DNA from 4 places in the Neobacillus sp. FW104-15D2 genome. Region 1 is predicted to be linked to each of the others. Evidence: predicted binding sites of a transcription regulator. Region 1 holds the regulator's gene; each other region holds the start of a gene.
What was found. The regulator Rex, encoded in region 1, represses fermentation and respiration genes when NADH is low (regulators of the CRP and FNR family bind a similar motif). The targets are predictions, from matches to a motif close to TTGTGAAATATTTCACAA.

Region 1 (3,498 bases):
ATGATAATACGATCACCTAGTGGCTTTAACAAATCAAACAACCTCCTCAAATTTTTTATGTAGTTGATTTATTAGCACTCTATCACGTTGAGTGCTAACACAATTATTATAATAATGAATCCACTAACCTTTTGCAAGCAGGAGATATAAAAAAACCCAAAAAATTTTTCTCTTTTTCAACCTTACCATTATGGCTAAGGTCACGCAGTTTTGCCCATCCTAAGTACCTTCTGATTGAAAGAAATCGCCTTTTATGAGTAGAATGAGGAATAGTGCAGAAATTAATTTAAGAGCCTGAAAGGGAGATTATATATTGAAAAAGGAATATTGGATTATTTTAATTGTATATATCGCCATGCAGCTGTCGAGTTTCGTCGGAATTCCGCTTGTCACCCATATACTCGAAGCTTCGGGTAACAGTACTTTAGAATCGCAGCGGCTTGCTATACCGTATTGGCTGCTTATAAGCTTTACAGCTGCCTTTTTAATTACATTGTTTTTATTGCGAAAAGAAAGAATGTCGCCTGAATTTGCCCGAGGCCGTACTTCTGTCGGCAGCTCGGTGGCATGGGCTATCGGCGGTGTTTTTCTTGCTCTTTTTGCCCAATCAATTGCCGCAAGCATTGAAAGACTTCTGGGAATTAATATGGGATCTGAAAACACCCAGGCTATTTTAAAATTAATTCAGGCTTTTCCTTTAGTGTTGGTTATCAGTTCCATTATCGGACCTATCCTTGAGGAGATAGTGTTTCGAAAAATTATCTTTGGCAGCTTATATAAGCGCTTTAACTTTTTCATATCCGCTTTGATTAGTTCTGTCGTCTTTGCGCTTGCCCATATGGAGCCGGTTCACATTTTACTGTACGCTTCAATGGGATTTACCTTTGCTTTTCTATATGTCAGAACGAAAAATATCTTTGTATCCATGTTCGCTCACGTGGCGATGAATACTTTTGTCGTATTAGTCCAATCTGTTTATAAAGACCAAATCGAAAGAATGATGCAGGACGCTGACAAAATTCAAAGCTTTATTGGAGGATTTTTATGAGACAGTCACCTTTGTTTTCGGGCATCATTTATTTCCTGCTCGGCGTTCTGTTCACTTATTTTGCCATTCAGGATGTTCAGGACGATGGATGGGGATTTTTTACCTACCTGCTTGTTCTGCTGGCCACATTTGATGTAGCCTCAGGCCTTAAGATGGTAGGTTTTCATTTTAGGATTAAAAAGCATACAAAAAGGTGAGTTCCGGAATTGGAACTCACCTTTTTATTTTTTAGGCTGTGTTAAAAAAGCAGCGCTGATTGTAACGCATGAAAGGAGACTCCAGCGGGAAAATTGGATCAGGTGGACCCCACAGGAGCTGAAGTTTGCCGAACCGCTCGCGGAAAGCGAGTGTCTTGGAGCGAAAATCTAAAAATAAGTTTATCGCCTTTTTTAAAGTGCTTCTTCTTCTGAAGGATAATGCTTCAGAAAGTATATTAATGATTGCAGCTCAACAGCAAGGTCTATATGGTGCACTCTTATTGTAGGCGGCACGTGCAAACGGGCAGGTGTAAAGTTTAAAATCCCTTTAACGTCTGCCTTAATAAGTCTGTCTGTTACCGGCTGGGCTGCAGGAGCGGGAACGGTTAAGATCACAATTTGTATTTTTTCAGATTTTAGGTATTTTTCAATGTCATCCATATGGTAGACGGGAACATCACCAATTTTGGAACCCACTCTTTCGGGGCTAATATCAAAGCCAATTTGAATTTTGGTGTTGTTATTTTTCAAGAAATTATAATTCAATAAAGCCGTTCCCAAATTTCCGACACCAATAAGTGCGACTTTTGTCAATTCATCCTGATCCAGTGTTTTTCTAAAGAAGGTCAATAAGTAATTAACATTATAGCCATACCCCTTTTTTCCGAGCGCTCCAAAATAAGAAAAATCCCGTCGAATAGTGGCTGAATCAACTTTTACTGCGTCACTCAATTCTGCTGAAGACACCCTCTGCTTTCCTGATGTATGGAGATGATTGAGAAAGCGATAATAGAGCGGCAGTCTTTTGGCCGTTGCCTGTGGTATTTTTATGGTCTCATTGCTCATGTTTCTTTCCTCTCTCCTCTAATGAATTATAGTTCCGTTCTTTTGAAATCGCCATTCTTCCCTCCGGTTTTTTCAACCAGATAAGTTGGCCCAATGACCATCCCTTTATCAACTGCTTTGCACATATCATAAACGGTCAGTGCACACACAGAGGCGGCTGTTAACGCTTCCATTTCAACACCTGTTTGTCCCTTTGTTTTCACTGCCGCAGAAATATTTAATTTATACTCATCCTGGCCTTCCTCTTCCCATGAAAAGGTTACATTTACACCTGTAAGCGAAATAGGGTGGCACATAGGGATGATGTCCCATGTTTTTTTGGCTGACATAACAGCTGCTACCTGGGCTACAGCCAGCACATCGCCTTTTTTCATTTCCTGGTTGGTAATCTTGTTATAGATTTCTCTGCTAACTTTTATACTCGAGTGGGCATGTGCAGTTCGTGCTGTTTCCGGCTTACTGCTGACATCGACCATTTTTGCCCTGCCTTCATCATTAAAATGTGTAAATTCAGCCATTATAAAAACCCCTCTCATCAAAATAATACACTATTTTTCCCATATTGTGTGTGAACTTTGTATTATTCTTCACATATGTTTATTTGGTTTTTATTGTTTTTATATATTAATCTGCTTAATATTTTCGCTTCCATTCTTTTAAATTCCTTTTGCATGATTCACTTTATTGCCGGTGTACCTCTAATCGGTTAAACTTATCGTAAGTACTGAGGTGAATAAAATGATTTTATTACAGGTTAATCAGCTGGAAAAAAACTATGGCGCTGAGCTTATTTTATCGAATATAAAACTGGAACTGCAAACCAGGGACCGTGTTGCTTTGGTAGGACGGAACGGAGCAGGAAAATCTACACTGTTAAAGATTATCGCCGGCCACCTTTCCTATGACGGTGGTGAAATTATAAAACCAAAGGATGCCACGATTGGGTACTTGGCACAGAATACTGGACTTGAATCCAATTTATCCATTTGGGAAGAAATGCTGTCAGTTTTTGAGGATCTTCGTAAAATGGAGAAAACCATACGCGAGCTGGAGGTCAAGATGTCTGACCCCGATGCATTCTCAGACTCTGACCGATATGAAAGAATTTTGCGGGAATATGACTCTTTACAGGTGAAGTTCAAGGAACTTGGAGGCTATCAATATGAAGCCGATATTCGATCTGTCCTGCATGGGCTTAATTTCCAATCCTTTGACCACTCTACTACTGTCTCTTCATTAAGCGGTGGCCAAAAAACAAGATTGGCACTTGGTAAGCTATTATTAAAAAAGCCGGATATTTTAATACTGGACGAACCTACCAACCATCTTGACATTGATACTTTAACTTGGCTTGAGCAATATCTTCAGGGCTATGAAGGAGCCATTCTGATTGTTTCCCATGACCGT
Region 2 (3,498 bases), on a different contig from region 1:
TTTTATTGCATAATCTTTATAAAGAAGTTCCAGTCCGACAAAAGCAAGGGAGAAAATATTGGCATAGTTTTTCTGTACTTCCCATTTCAATTCATTTTTACCGCATATGCTGTGCCGATTTAGTTCTTCTATTTCCTTTTTGATTTTCAAAAGCTCTTCCGAATGGTGCTCCGGTGAAAGGGATAGAAGCTGGTCAATTTTTTCAATGTACTCTATGGATCTTTGAATCTTAGAATCTATATCCAGATATCCTTCACGATCAATTAGTCTGTACTGCAGTTTAAACTTATTTAGTTTGCTGGCGGCATCATAGGTGGCGCTAACAATATCATCCCTGGTCATCTCATTTGTTTCATAGCTGAGCATATGTTTCCAGGAAGGCTGGGCAATGGCCGCACGGTGGTCTTCAAGTGTATAACAAAACCGTTTATAGCCGTATTTTTCAGGATTTTCAAAGGCAGGGCTGGCAGGATCGAGAAAGGGGGCGAGAGGGGCAACGAAATAAAATAGTCGTGAATCCTTATTGCAGTTTAGATGAATAGTTTCACAGAAATCAATATTTTCTAAAGCACTTTGATAGGTTTGCCCGGGAATTCCCACCATGAAAAAAAGATCAATTTTTTTACAGTCATGCTTTAAGGCGAAATTCAAAGTATCTATTACCTTATCATTTGTACAGTGGAACTTTCCGTTTAGCTTTCTCAGCTTTTCGTCATGTGTTTCGAGTGTAATCTCAATGCTATACTTGGGAACTGCTTCATGTAATTGCCTAAAAAACTCTTCATCTGCATATTGGAATAATTCAAATACGATTTCATTTTTGAGTTTCATATTTTTTAATAGCGAAAAAAATTCGTTTACATACTCTGGTCCGCCTTGGCGGATATCATGAAGAATGAAGATGGGTGCACGGCTGAAACGCTGAATAAACTGGATATCCTCAGCAAGCTTTGCGGGCGACCTTAATGCGAGAGACTTACGGCCGCAATTTTGCAAATAGGCTTCCTTCGATCCACCGCATATGAGACAGTTTTGTGTGCAGCCGCGTGCGGTCAGCAGTGCAGTGTTAGGATATTGAAGCCAGCCGTTATAGGGGAGAGGGTCAAGGAAATTTTTATATTTGAAGACGGATTTAATTGTATATCTGTACCCGGGAACATCAAGGTCATCTAAATTATCCGGAACATAAGTAAGGGGATTAAAACCTGGTTTATTGTCCTTTTTCCACGTAAGGTTGGGAATCTCTTCGTAGTGAGTTTCTCCTGTTTCAAGCTTATTTAATAATAGAAGCATAAGCTTCTCAGTCGAATCTCCTCTCATGACAAAGTCAATAAAGGGATATTCTATTAATTCCTTGTGGTAATAGGTAGCGGACAGGCCACCAAAAATCACAGGGGTTTCAGGATGGAGTTTTTTAATAATCCTGGCAATTTCAATACTGCCATGCGCATGGGGAAGCCAATGAAGATCAATCCCAAACGCTTTGGTTTTAATCTTTTTTAACTTTTTTTCAACATCGAAATTCTGATTCATCAGCATTCGATTTGCAAGGTTGATAATTTTTACACGGAGACCGTAGCGTTCAAGATAATCGGCAATGCTTGTTATTCCTATTGGATACATCTCAAAAACAGGAGATGAGGGAACCACATCACTTATAGGACCAGCAAGTAATGAATTTTTTCTAAAATCATAGACGCTTGGAGCATGCAGAAAAACGAGGTCATACATCATTAGGCATTTCTCCTTCGAACAGCATTTTTTAATGCCCTATGTGTTTATATATGTTTAAAATTGAATGTCCGATTTTAAATTGTAAAAGAGTTCAGATAAAAGACAAAAAGAATATGTGAGTATATTCACATATGTTTTTGCGAAAATAGTTCTTTCGCATTATTTATTTTACAGTAAATAAATCCAAAAAAAGTGACATTTGAATGACAATTCCTGTTTTGCTTATTCTGTTCTCTAAATAATAATTAGGAAAATATATACAAAATTGTATTACTGATTTTTATTAATGGATACATTTCAATTTACTTTCCAACCTAATACCTAGTAAATAGCAATTTTTAAAAGGGATGTCATTTTATAATTAGATAATTTTTCCTGTATTTATATAAATAGGAAAAACAGCCCAAGGAAAAATACTTCTAGAGACGAAATAAATCTATATAAAATGCCAGGAGGAGGGAAGGGGATTTTTATTAATTGTGAAATACAAGGAGGGGTTAACTTGAAAAGGAAATTTCGAAAAAGGAAATGGGCATCTTTAGCCGCATCTACCATATTACTCTTGAGTTTATCAAATTTGAAAGGGTTTGCAGAAACGGATTTTTCTAATGAAGAATGGAATAACCATCCCGAAATCTTCCAAGTGAACAGGGAACCGGTACATGCGACCTTAATGCCTTACAATGATGAAAAGTCAGCGCTGGTTGGGAATAGGGAAAAATCCGAACGATATAAAACCTTAAATGGTAAATGGCGATTTAACTTGGTTAAAAATCCTTCTTTACGCCCAAATGATTTTTATAAAGACGATTTTGATGTTACCTCGTGGGATAAGATTGATGTACCAAGCAACTGGGAAGTAAAGGGCTATGACCACCCAATTTATACCAATATTACTTATCCTTGGACTGGGGTTGAAAAACCAGTACCGCCTGCCGTTCCTACTATAGATAATCCAGTTGGTTCTTACAAACGGACATTTACAGTACCTGGCAACTGGAAGGGTGACAAAGTTTTTATTTCTTTCCAGGGGGTAAGCTCCGCTTTTTATTTATGGGTCAATGGAAAAAAGGTAGGATACAGCGAAGACAGTTTTGCTCCAAAGGACTTTGATATTACCGAATATATTAAAAAAGGCGAGAATTCCATTGCCGTTCAAGTTTATAGATGGTCAGATGGAAGCTGGCTGGAAGACCAGGATATGATTAGGCTGAGCGGTATCTTCCGTGATGTCTACCTCTATTCAACACCATCTGTACATGTACGGGATTATAAGGTCGAAACAAATTTAGATGACCAGTACAAAGATGCTGAGTTAAGTGTAAAAACAAAAATCCATAATTACCAAAAAGATAACTCAAAGCCTGTTTCAGTAGAGGCGAAGTTGTATGATGCTAATAATAAGCCCATTTTAAAGGAACCCATAACAAAAGAAGTTCAGTTTAATGGAAAAGAGGAAGCCGAAGTTAATCTTGAACAGGCTATTAGTAACCCTTTAAAATGGTCGGCTGAGCAGCCAAACCTTTATAAGCTTGTTATCAGCCTAAAAGACAGTAATGGAAAACTCCTTGAAACAGAAAGTTCTAAAGTTGGTTTTAGAGAGTTTGAATTGAAAAATGGACAAATGTTGATTAATGGCAAACCAATTGTGTTTAAAGGGGTTAATCGCCATGAAATTGATCCGGACAATGGTAAAACAATTTCCATGGAAAGTATGATACAGGATGTTAAATTAATGAAACAGTTTAATATCAATGCCGTTCG
Region 3 (3,498 bases), on a different contig from region 1:
GGAATTGATGTCCCAGTTATTGAAGTACATATGACAAATGTCCACAAACGCGAGTCATTCCGCCATGTTTCGGTTATAGCACCTGTAGCTATGGGACAAATAGTTGGCTTGGGCTTCAAGGGATATGAATTGGCACTGTTAGCCTTGCTGGACAAGGAAAAGGAGAGGGGATAATCAATCATGAAATTAGAAAAATTACGTTCTGAATTCTCGAAACGGGGTATTGACGGATTACTAATCACCAGTGCCTATAACAGACGCTTTATGACAGGCTTTACAGGTTCTGCAGGTGTGGTTTTGATAAGTGGAGAAGGAGCACAGTTCATTACAGACTTCCGATACATAGAACAGGCCTCCAAGCAGTGCGAAGGCTATGAGATTGTAAAACACACAGGAACTATTCCTGAAGAGGTAGGAGTACAGGCAAAAAAACTAGGTATTACTAAACTTGGCTTTGAAGAAGACCATCTGACATTTTCTTCATTTAAGATGTTTGAAAATGCTGTTGAAGCTGAGCTTGTTGCTGTTTCAGGCGTTATTGAAAAGTTACGCTTGATTAAGACGGAACCAGAGATTAAGATATTAAAGGAAGCAGCTGACATTGCTGATGCTGCATTTAAATATATCCTTGACTTTATTCGTCCAGGAAAAACGGAACTTGAAGTTTCGAATGAATTAGAGTTTTTTATGAGAAAAGCGGGTGCCACATCCTCTTCTTTTGATATCATTGTTGCATCTGGATACCGTTCTGCTCTGCCTCACGGTGTCGCCAGTGATAAAGTGATTGAAACAGGAGATTTTGTGACATTGGATTACGGAGCCTATTATAAGGGGTATGTATCTGATATCACCAGAACTGTTGCAGTTGGCCAGCCTGATGCAAAACTGAAGGAAATTTACGACATTGTCCTTGAAGCCCAGCTTCGTGGAATGGCGGGAATCAAACCAGGAATGACCGGTAAAGAAGCTGACGCATTAACCAGAAATCTGATTACTGAAAAAGGTTATGGGGAATACTTCGGACATTCTACTGGACATGGCATCGGTTTGGAAGTCCATGAAGGGCCTGCCCTTTCGTTTAAATCAGACATAGTCCTTGAACCTGGAATGGTTGTTACAGTTGAGCCGGGAATTTATGTTCCTGGACTTGGCGGGGTGCGTATTGAAGATGATACTCTGATTACTTTGGATAGCAATGACGCACTGACTCACTCAACTAAAGAACTCATCATTTTGTAATGAATTACTAGGAGGATTTTTAACATGATTTCTGTTAATGACTTTCGTACAGGATTAACAATTGAAGTAGATAATGGAATCTGGCGAGTTATCGATTTTCAACACGTAAAGCCAGGAAAAGGAGCTGCTTTTGTTCGCTCGAAGCTTCGTAACCTTCGTACAGGTGCTATTCAGGAAAAGACTTTCCGTGCCGGTGAAAAAGTAGCAAAAGCGCAAATCGATAACCGCAGAATGCAATACCTATATGCTAGTGGTGACCAGCATGTATTCATGGACAATGAATCTTACGAGCAAATTGAAATCCCATCAACGGCTCTTGAGCATGAACTGAAATTCCTGAAAGAAAACATGGAAGTATCGATCATGTTGTTCCAAGGAGAAAATCTGGGAGTGGAACTTCCTAATACTGTTGAACTTGAAGTAACAGAAACTGAACCAGGTATCAAAGGTGATACAGCTTCCGGTGGAACAAAGCCTGCTATTTTGGAAACAGGTCTTTCTGTTCAGGTTCCTTTCTTCATCAATCAAGGCGACCGTCTCATTATCAATACAACAGATAGCAGCTATGTATCTCGTGCGTAATTAATATTTATTTTTTAAAAGCCCCTATTGTGCTCACTGCGCAATAGGGGCTTTTTTTGTTTAACAGGCGGGTCTGCCTTTCTTCTTGTGAAGGGTTTAACAATATTTACATACTTTCTGCAAAGTTTCTGCACACATTTTTTTTATTCTTAAGGTATCAAAATAAAGGAGTCGATCGCAATGAATATGACCCACTATATGGGATTGCTGGCTGACAACCAACCGTGGAATTTAATTATTTTTATGGCAGTACCAGTGATCATGGCAGAAACAATTGCTATTACAGAACTTGCAATTCTTTTCACAAGAGATATGAACGGCTGGATGAGAAAGCTAAATAGAATGTGCAGTATCTTTGTTGGCCTTTATTTTACTGGTATCTTTATTTACCTAATGAAAACCGCTTTTATTCCACTAACTGTAAACGGAGAATGGAAAGGCTGGATTGACGTTGTTGCTGTGACCTTTTATTTGCTCGGTATCGTTCCTTTGCTTGGCATGGCACTACTTGACATGGGACTCATCGGAAAAAACAAAACAGAAGAACAAAAACTTAAAATGCACGTCTTCTTTGTTGGGCTCTTTCTTGTAGTAGCTCATGTTGCGATGATTTTCGGTATGGTTGATCCAAGTCTGGGTTCCCATAGCGGGAATGACATGATGAATATGAAAATGTAAGAATTGGCCGGGAAATATTTTTTCCGGCTTTAATTAAATGGAAGCGAGTAATTAAATTTCATTCACTAAATAGTAAGATTTATACAATATTTACCTTGCTTTTTTTTGCTAAAATAAATGAGAAATTGAAAGAGTAAAGGATTGAAAGGGGTGACAGAAATGAAAAGAATCACTTCTGTGCTGCTTTCCGCTCTGCTTTTAGCAGGGGTTGCGTCGGGATGCAGCTCAAATAAGGAAAAGTTAGTGCTTGATAAAAAGCATAAGCCATTGCCAGATTATGTTCTTAACTCCACTGAAAAAGTACAGGAAACCTATATAATGGCTTCCAAATATCCACAAGTTCTTGCTTCAGTGCCTTGCTATTGCGGTTGTTATAAGGAGCAGGGGCATGAAAGTAATTTAGATTGTTATGTAGATAAGCTGGGTCCAGGAAACGCAGTAGAAGAATGGGACTCTATGAGTATATCGTGAGACGTTTGTATCGATATCGCCCGGGAGGCGGTAAAAATGAAACAAGACGGTAAAAGCCTAAAGGAAATTAACCATTTAATAAAAGAAAAATATAAGGACTTTGGTGAACCAACTCCAACGCCGGATCCAAAGTAAGGGGATTCCCATGAAAAAACTACTAATCGGCATATATATTCTGATAATAGTAGGGATTGTTTTTATCATTAATAATAATAGTTTAAAAGATAACAAAAACGACAAGGCGATAAGCGCAGGTGAGCAAATATATAAACAGCAATGCTTTGTATGTCATGGAGATACAGGGAAGGGGGAGGGTGCTAAAACAGGTACTGCCATCAATAACCAGCATTTCCTGAGCTCGGTCTCCAATAAGGACTTGTATAATTACGTGAAGTTCGGCAGGGAAGGAACAGCTATGCCTGCCTATCAGCAAAGTGTATCTGAGAAGGATTTGAAAAACCTGGTTGCCTATATGAGAGATTGGCAGAAAGATGAATTAAAATTAAAGGTACCTGCATCCATTTCTGG
Region 4 (3,498 bases), on a different contig from region 1:
TTCAGCAATTCGGTTGATTTCCTTTAGGTCATATTCAATACCAGCCTCATGGGCGATAGCTAAGGTATGAAGGACGGTATTTGTTGATCCTCCCATAGCCATATCTAGTGCAAAAGCATTATCAAAAGCTTCTTTTGTTAAAATGTCCCGCGGCTTGATATCTTTTTTGACTAATTCGATTAAATGCCTTGCTGCCTGTCGTATAAGTTCATGCCTTTCTTCGGAGGTGGCAACAATCGTTCCATTGCCTGGAACTGTTAAGCCAAGAACCTCCATTAGGCAGTTCATCGAATTTGCAGTGAACATTCCTGAACAGGATCCGCAAGTTGGGCAAGCATGTGTTTCAAGTTCGAGCAGTTCCTTTTGGGAAATGGAGCCCTGGTTATAGGCACCCACTCCTTCAAAAACAGATACAAGGGAGAGGGGCTTTCCTGATGGAGACATTCCGGCTTCCATTGGACCACCTGATACAAAGACAGAAGGAACATTGGTGCGGGCAGCAGCCATCAGCATTCCAGGCGTGATTTTATCACAGTTTGGAATATAGAAGACCCCATCAAACCAATGGGCATTAATAACTGTTTCAGCACTGTCAGCAATAATCTCCCTGCTTGGGAGGGAATAACGCATGCCGATATGGCCCATTGCAATTCCGTCATCTACACCGATTGTATTAAACTCAAAAGGGATACCGCCGGCTTCGCGAATCGCTTCCTTGACTATTTCTCCGAATTTATTCAGATGACGGTGGCCTGGAATAATATCAATGTATGAATTGCATACTCCGATAAAAGGCTTTTCAAGATCTTTAACTTTTACTCCTGTTGCATATAAAAGGCTTCGGTGTGGTGCACGGTCCATGCCTTTTTTTATCATGTCACTTCTCATATGGTCCTCCTAACTGTAAACGGCCTGTGTTTTTGGAGGGTAGCAAGATACTCCATCTGTTACAACAGCCTTTCTGAATTCCTCCAACAGATGAGTTGTAATTGGGCCTGGCAGGCCGTCATTTATTTTTCGTCCATCTGCTTCGATAACCGCGATTACCTCTACTGCGGTACCAGTTAAGAAAACCTCATCTGCCACATAAACATCATGGCGTGTAAATGGTGATTCCCTTAATTCGTAGCCCTTATCACGTGCAATATCGATAATAGCGTTACGGGTAATCCCTTCCAGGGCTCCAAGATATACAGGAGGAGTAAGGATAACTCCGCTTTTAACAATAAAAATATTATCTGCAGAGCCTTCTGTAACATAGCCCTGATCATTCAGCATTAAAGCCTCATCCACGCCAGCCTGGTTGGCTTCGAGTTTTACGAGGATATTATTTAAATAGTTTAGGGATTTTACCTGTGGGCTAAGAACATCCGGTCGATTTCGTCTGGTTGCGACTGAAGCAATTTTTAGCCCGCGTTCATAGATTTCTTTTGGATAAAGAGCCAGTTCCTCAGCAATAACGATTACACGAGGCTGAGAACAGGAAGAAGGATCAAGGCCTAAATTTCCGGCTCCCCTTGAAACAACGACACGGATGTAGGCACTCTGGAGGTTGTTTTTCGTGACAGTATCGACGATAATTTGGTTCATTTCATCCTTCGTGTAGGGAATCTGGAGCCTGATAGACTGGGCGGATTCATACAGCCGTTTAACATGGGCATCAAGTCTGAAAACATTTCCGCTGTAAACACGAATACCTTCAAAAACCCCATCTCCGTACAAAAAACCGTGATCATACACCGATACTACTGCGTCTTCTTTCCTGACGAATTTACCGCCAAGAAAAATCCACTGACTTGTCATTGTTGAAACAACTCCAATCTTTAATAAATAACAGCTTTAAAGGATTAAAATAAAAGTTTAAAATAACAGCCTTGTTGTCCATATCTTTTTATACCGAAGTCATGGAAAAAGGCTTCAAGGTTAATGGATGTTTTTCTTATTGTCGTTAATAATACAACCATTCAAAAATGCGGTCAACATATAATCTGATAATTCAAAACAGTCTGAAATGAATGATAGCGTTTACATTGTTGTCAGGTTAGGAAACAGTCCAAAAAAAATTTTTTTTGGAGGAAAAAATGTAAGCGTTTTATAAAAGGTAGAAAAATGTTCACACGATTGAAAAGGGGTAATGCGGTAAAATAGGCATGTAAACATGTGAAGAACTTCACAAATTATGAAAGTGAGAGGACTTGAGAGAGTATGGCCTTCAAGAAACCTGAGGAAGTAATGTCAGCTACTATTGATATTGGTGTGAAAAAAGTGAAATATCCTTTCCGTGAAAAATTTATTCTTGGCTTTGAAGCAGGTGCCTTCATTGCTCTTGGATATCTGCTTTTTATAAGAGTGACAGCCGGATTGGAGGGACCTATAGAAGGCTTGGGGAGTTTAATAGGGGCATCCGTTTTTCCCATTGGATTAATTCTTACGCTCCTGGCTGAGGGAGAACTGTTAACGGGAAACATGATGGCGGTGCCTTTAGCTCGTTTTGCTGCAAAGATTGGATCTGGAGAGGTCATAAAGAACTGGTTTGTTATAACTGCCAGTAACTTTATCGGGGCCATTTTTGTTGCCTATGTTTTCGGACATTTGGCAGGGCTGACAGAAACGGGACCGTTTTTGGAGAAGACAGTCAGTATTGCTCAGCATAAACTCGAAGCAAACTTTATGCAGGCCTTTTTATCAGGAATTGGCTGTAATTGGCTTGTAGCCCTGGCTGTTTGGCTGTCTTACGGAGCAGAAGATATAATGGGGAAAATTGCAGGAATTTTGTTTCCTACCATGACTTTTGTCGCAATTGGTTTTCAGCACGTTGTCGCCAATATGTTTGTCATTCCAGCAGCTATTTTCGCAGGTCATTTTACCTGGAACGATTACCTGTACAACTTCATACCTGTCTTCTTAGGAAATGCAGTCGGCGGAAGTATTTTTGTGGGGCTCGCTTATTGGCTTGCTTTTAGGAAAAGCGAAACGAAAAAAGGTGCAAAAATTCCTCAATATCCGTTTCCCTTAAAAAAGACAGAAGGAATGTAATCATTAAAGAGCCTTTCATAGAGAAGGGCTTTTCTCTTTCCGAAGTAAGAGTTCTGCATTACTCTTTAGAAGTTAAGTATTTCTTTTCAGAAGCTGGACAAGGTTCTTCTAAAGTAAGTGAAAGTCTATAAAGGTGCTATTTTAAGACTTACGTACCAGTTCAAGCTTTTCAACGGTCCATAATGCTGATGACAATACGAAAGCAACCTCCCTCTGTGCATCGCTATTCTCTAATTCAAGTCCGTTTATTAGTTTGTTTAGGGCAAGTCTGACATGACCTAATTTATATTGGTCCATACTCATAATAATGCCTCCTTATGATATATCCGAAGTCTCTTCTTACCCTCCAATATCTCCAAGTCCAAAGAAACTACACATAATTCAAAAATAGTTCATTAACTTGCCTTATATTAAAAACAGAACACAAAAAAAGCCGTCCCAGCAATAGGGGCGGCCTGTATC

Region 2: a site for Rex is predicted at 1,848-1,865, ahead of AC3WR0_RS12935 (TIGR04190 family B12-binding domain/radical SAM domain protein). Genes of this name have one in related genera too.
Region 3: a site for Rex is predicted at 1,907-1,924, ahead of AC3WR0_RS10705 (DUF6803 family protein). Genes of this name have one in related genera too.
Region 4: a site for Rex is predicted at 2,159-2,176, ahead of AC3WR0_RS09470 (formate/nitrite transporter family protein). Genes of this name have one in related genera too.

The regions. Positions count from the first base shown of each region.
Region 1 is NZ_JBYTCJ010000049.1:15,410-18,907, forward strand. Features, by position in the region: gene groES (co-chaperone GroES) at 1-32, opposite strand, end outside; gene AC3WR0_RS24340 (CPBP family intramembrane glutamic endopeptidase) at 314-1,048, shown strand; gene AC3WR0_RS24345 (YdiK family protein) at 1,045-1,245, shown strand; gene AC3WR0_RS24350 (redox-sensing transcriptional repressor Rex) at 1,438-2,091, opposite strand; gene moaC (cyclic pyranopterin monophosphate synthase MoaC) at 2,118-2,609, opposite strand; gene AC3WR0_RS24360 (ABC-F family ATP-binding cassette domain-containing protein) at 2,830-3,498, shown strand, end outside.
Region 2 is NZ_JBYTCJ010000014.1:94,209-97,706, forward strand. Features, by position in the region: gene AC3WR0_RS12935 (TIGR04190 family B12-binding domain/radical SAM domain protein) at 1-1,734, opposite strand, end outside; gene AC3WR0_RS12940 (glycoside hydrolase family 2 TIM barrel-domain containing protein) at 2,237-3,498, shown strand, end outside.
Region 3 is NZ_JBYTCJ010000011.1:39,419-42,916, forward strand. Features, by position in the region: gene aroQ (type II 3-dehydroquinate dehydratase) at 1-174, shown strand, start outside; gene AC3WR0_RS10695 (M24 family metallopeptidase) at 178-1,239, shown strand; gene efp (elongation factor P) at 1,264-1,821, shown strand; gene AC3WR0_RS10705 (DUF6803 family protein) at 2,002-2,499, shown strand; gene AC3WR0_RS10710 (PCYCGC motif-containing (lipo)protein) at 2,659-3,105, shown strand; gene AC3WR0_RS10715 (c-type cytochrome) at 3,116-3,498, shown strand, end outside.
Region 4 is NZ_JBYTCJ010000009.1:105,356-108,853, reverse strand. Features, by position in the region: gene ilvD (dihydroxy-acid dehydratase) at 1-888, opposite strand, end outside; gene ilvE (branched-chain-amino-acid transaminase) at 898-1,803, opposite strand; gene AC3WR0_RS09470 (formate/nitrite transporter family protein) at 2,206-3,036, shown strand; gene AC3WR0_RS09465 (hypothetical protein) at 3,178-3,339, opposite strand.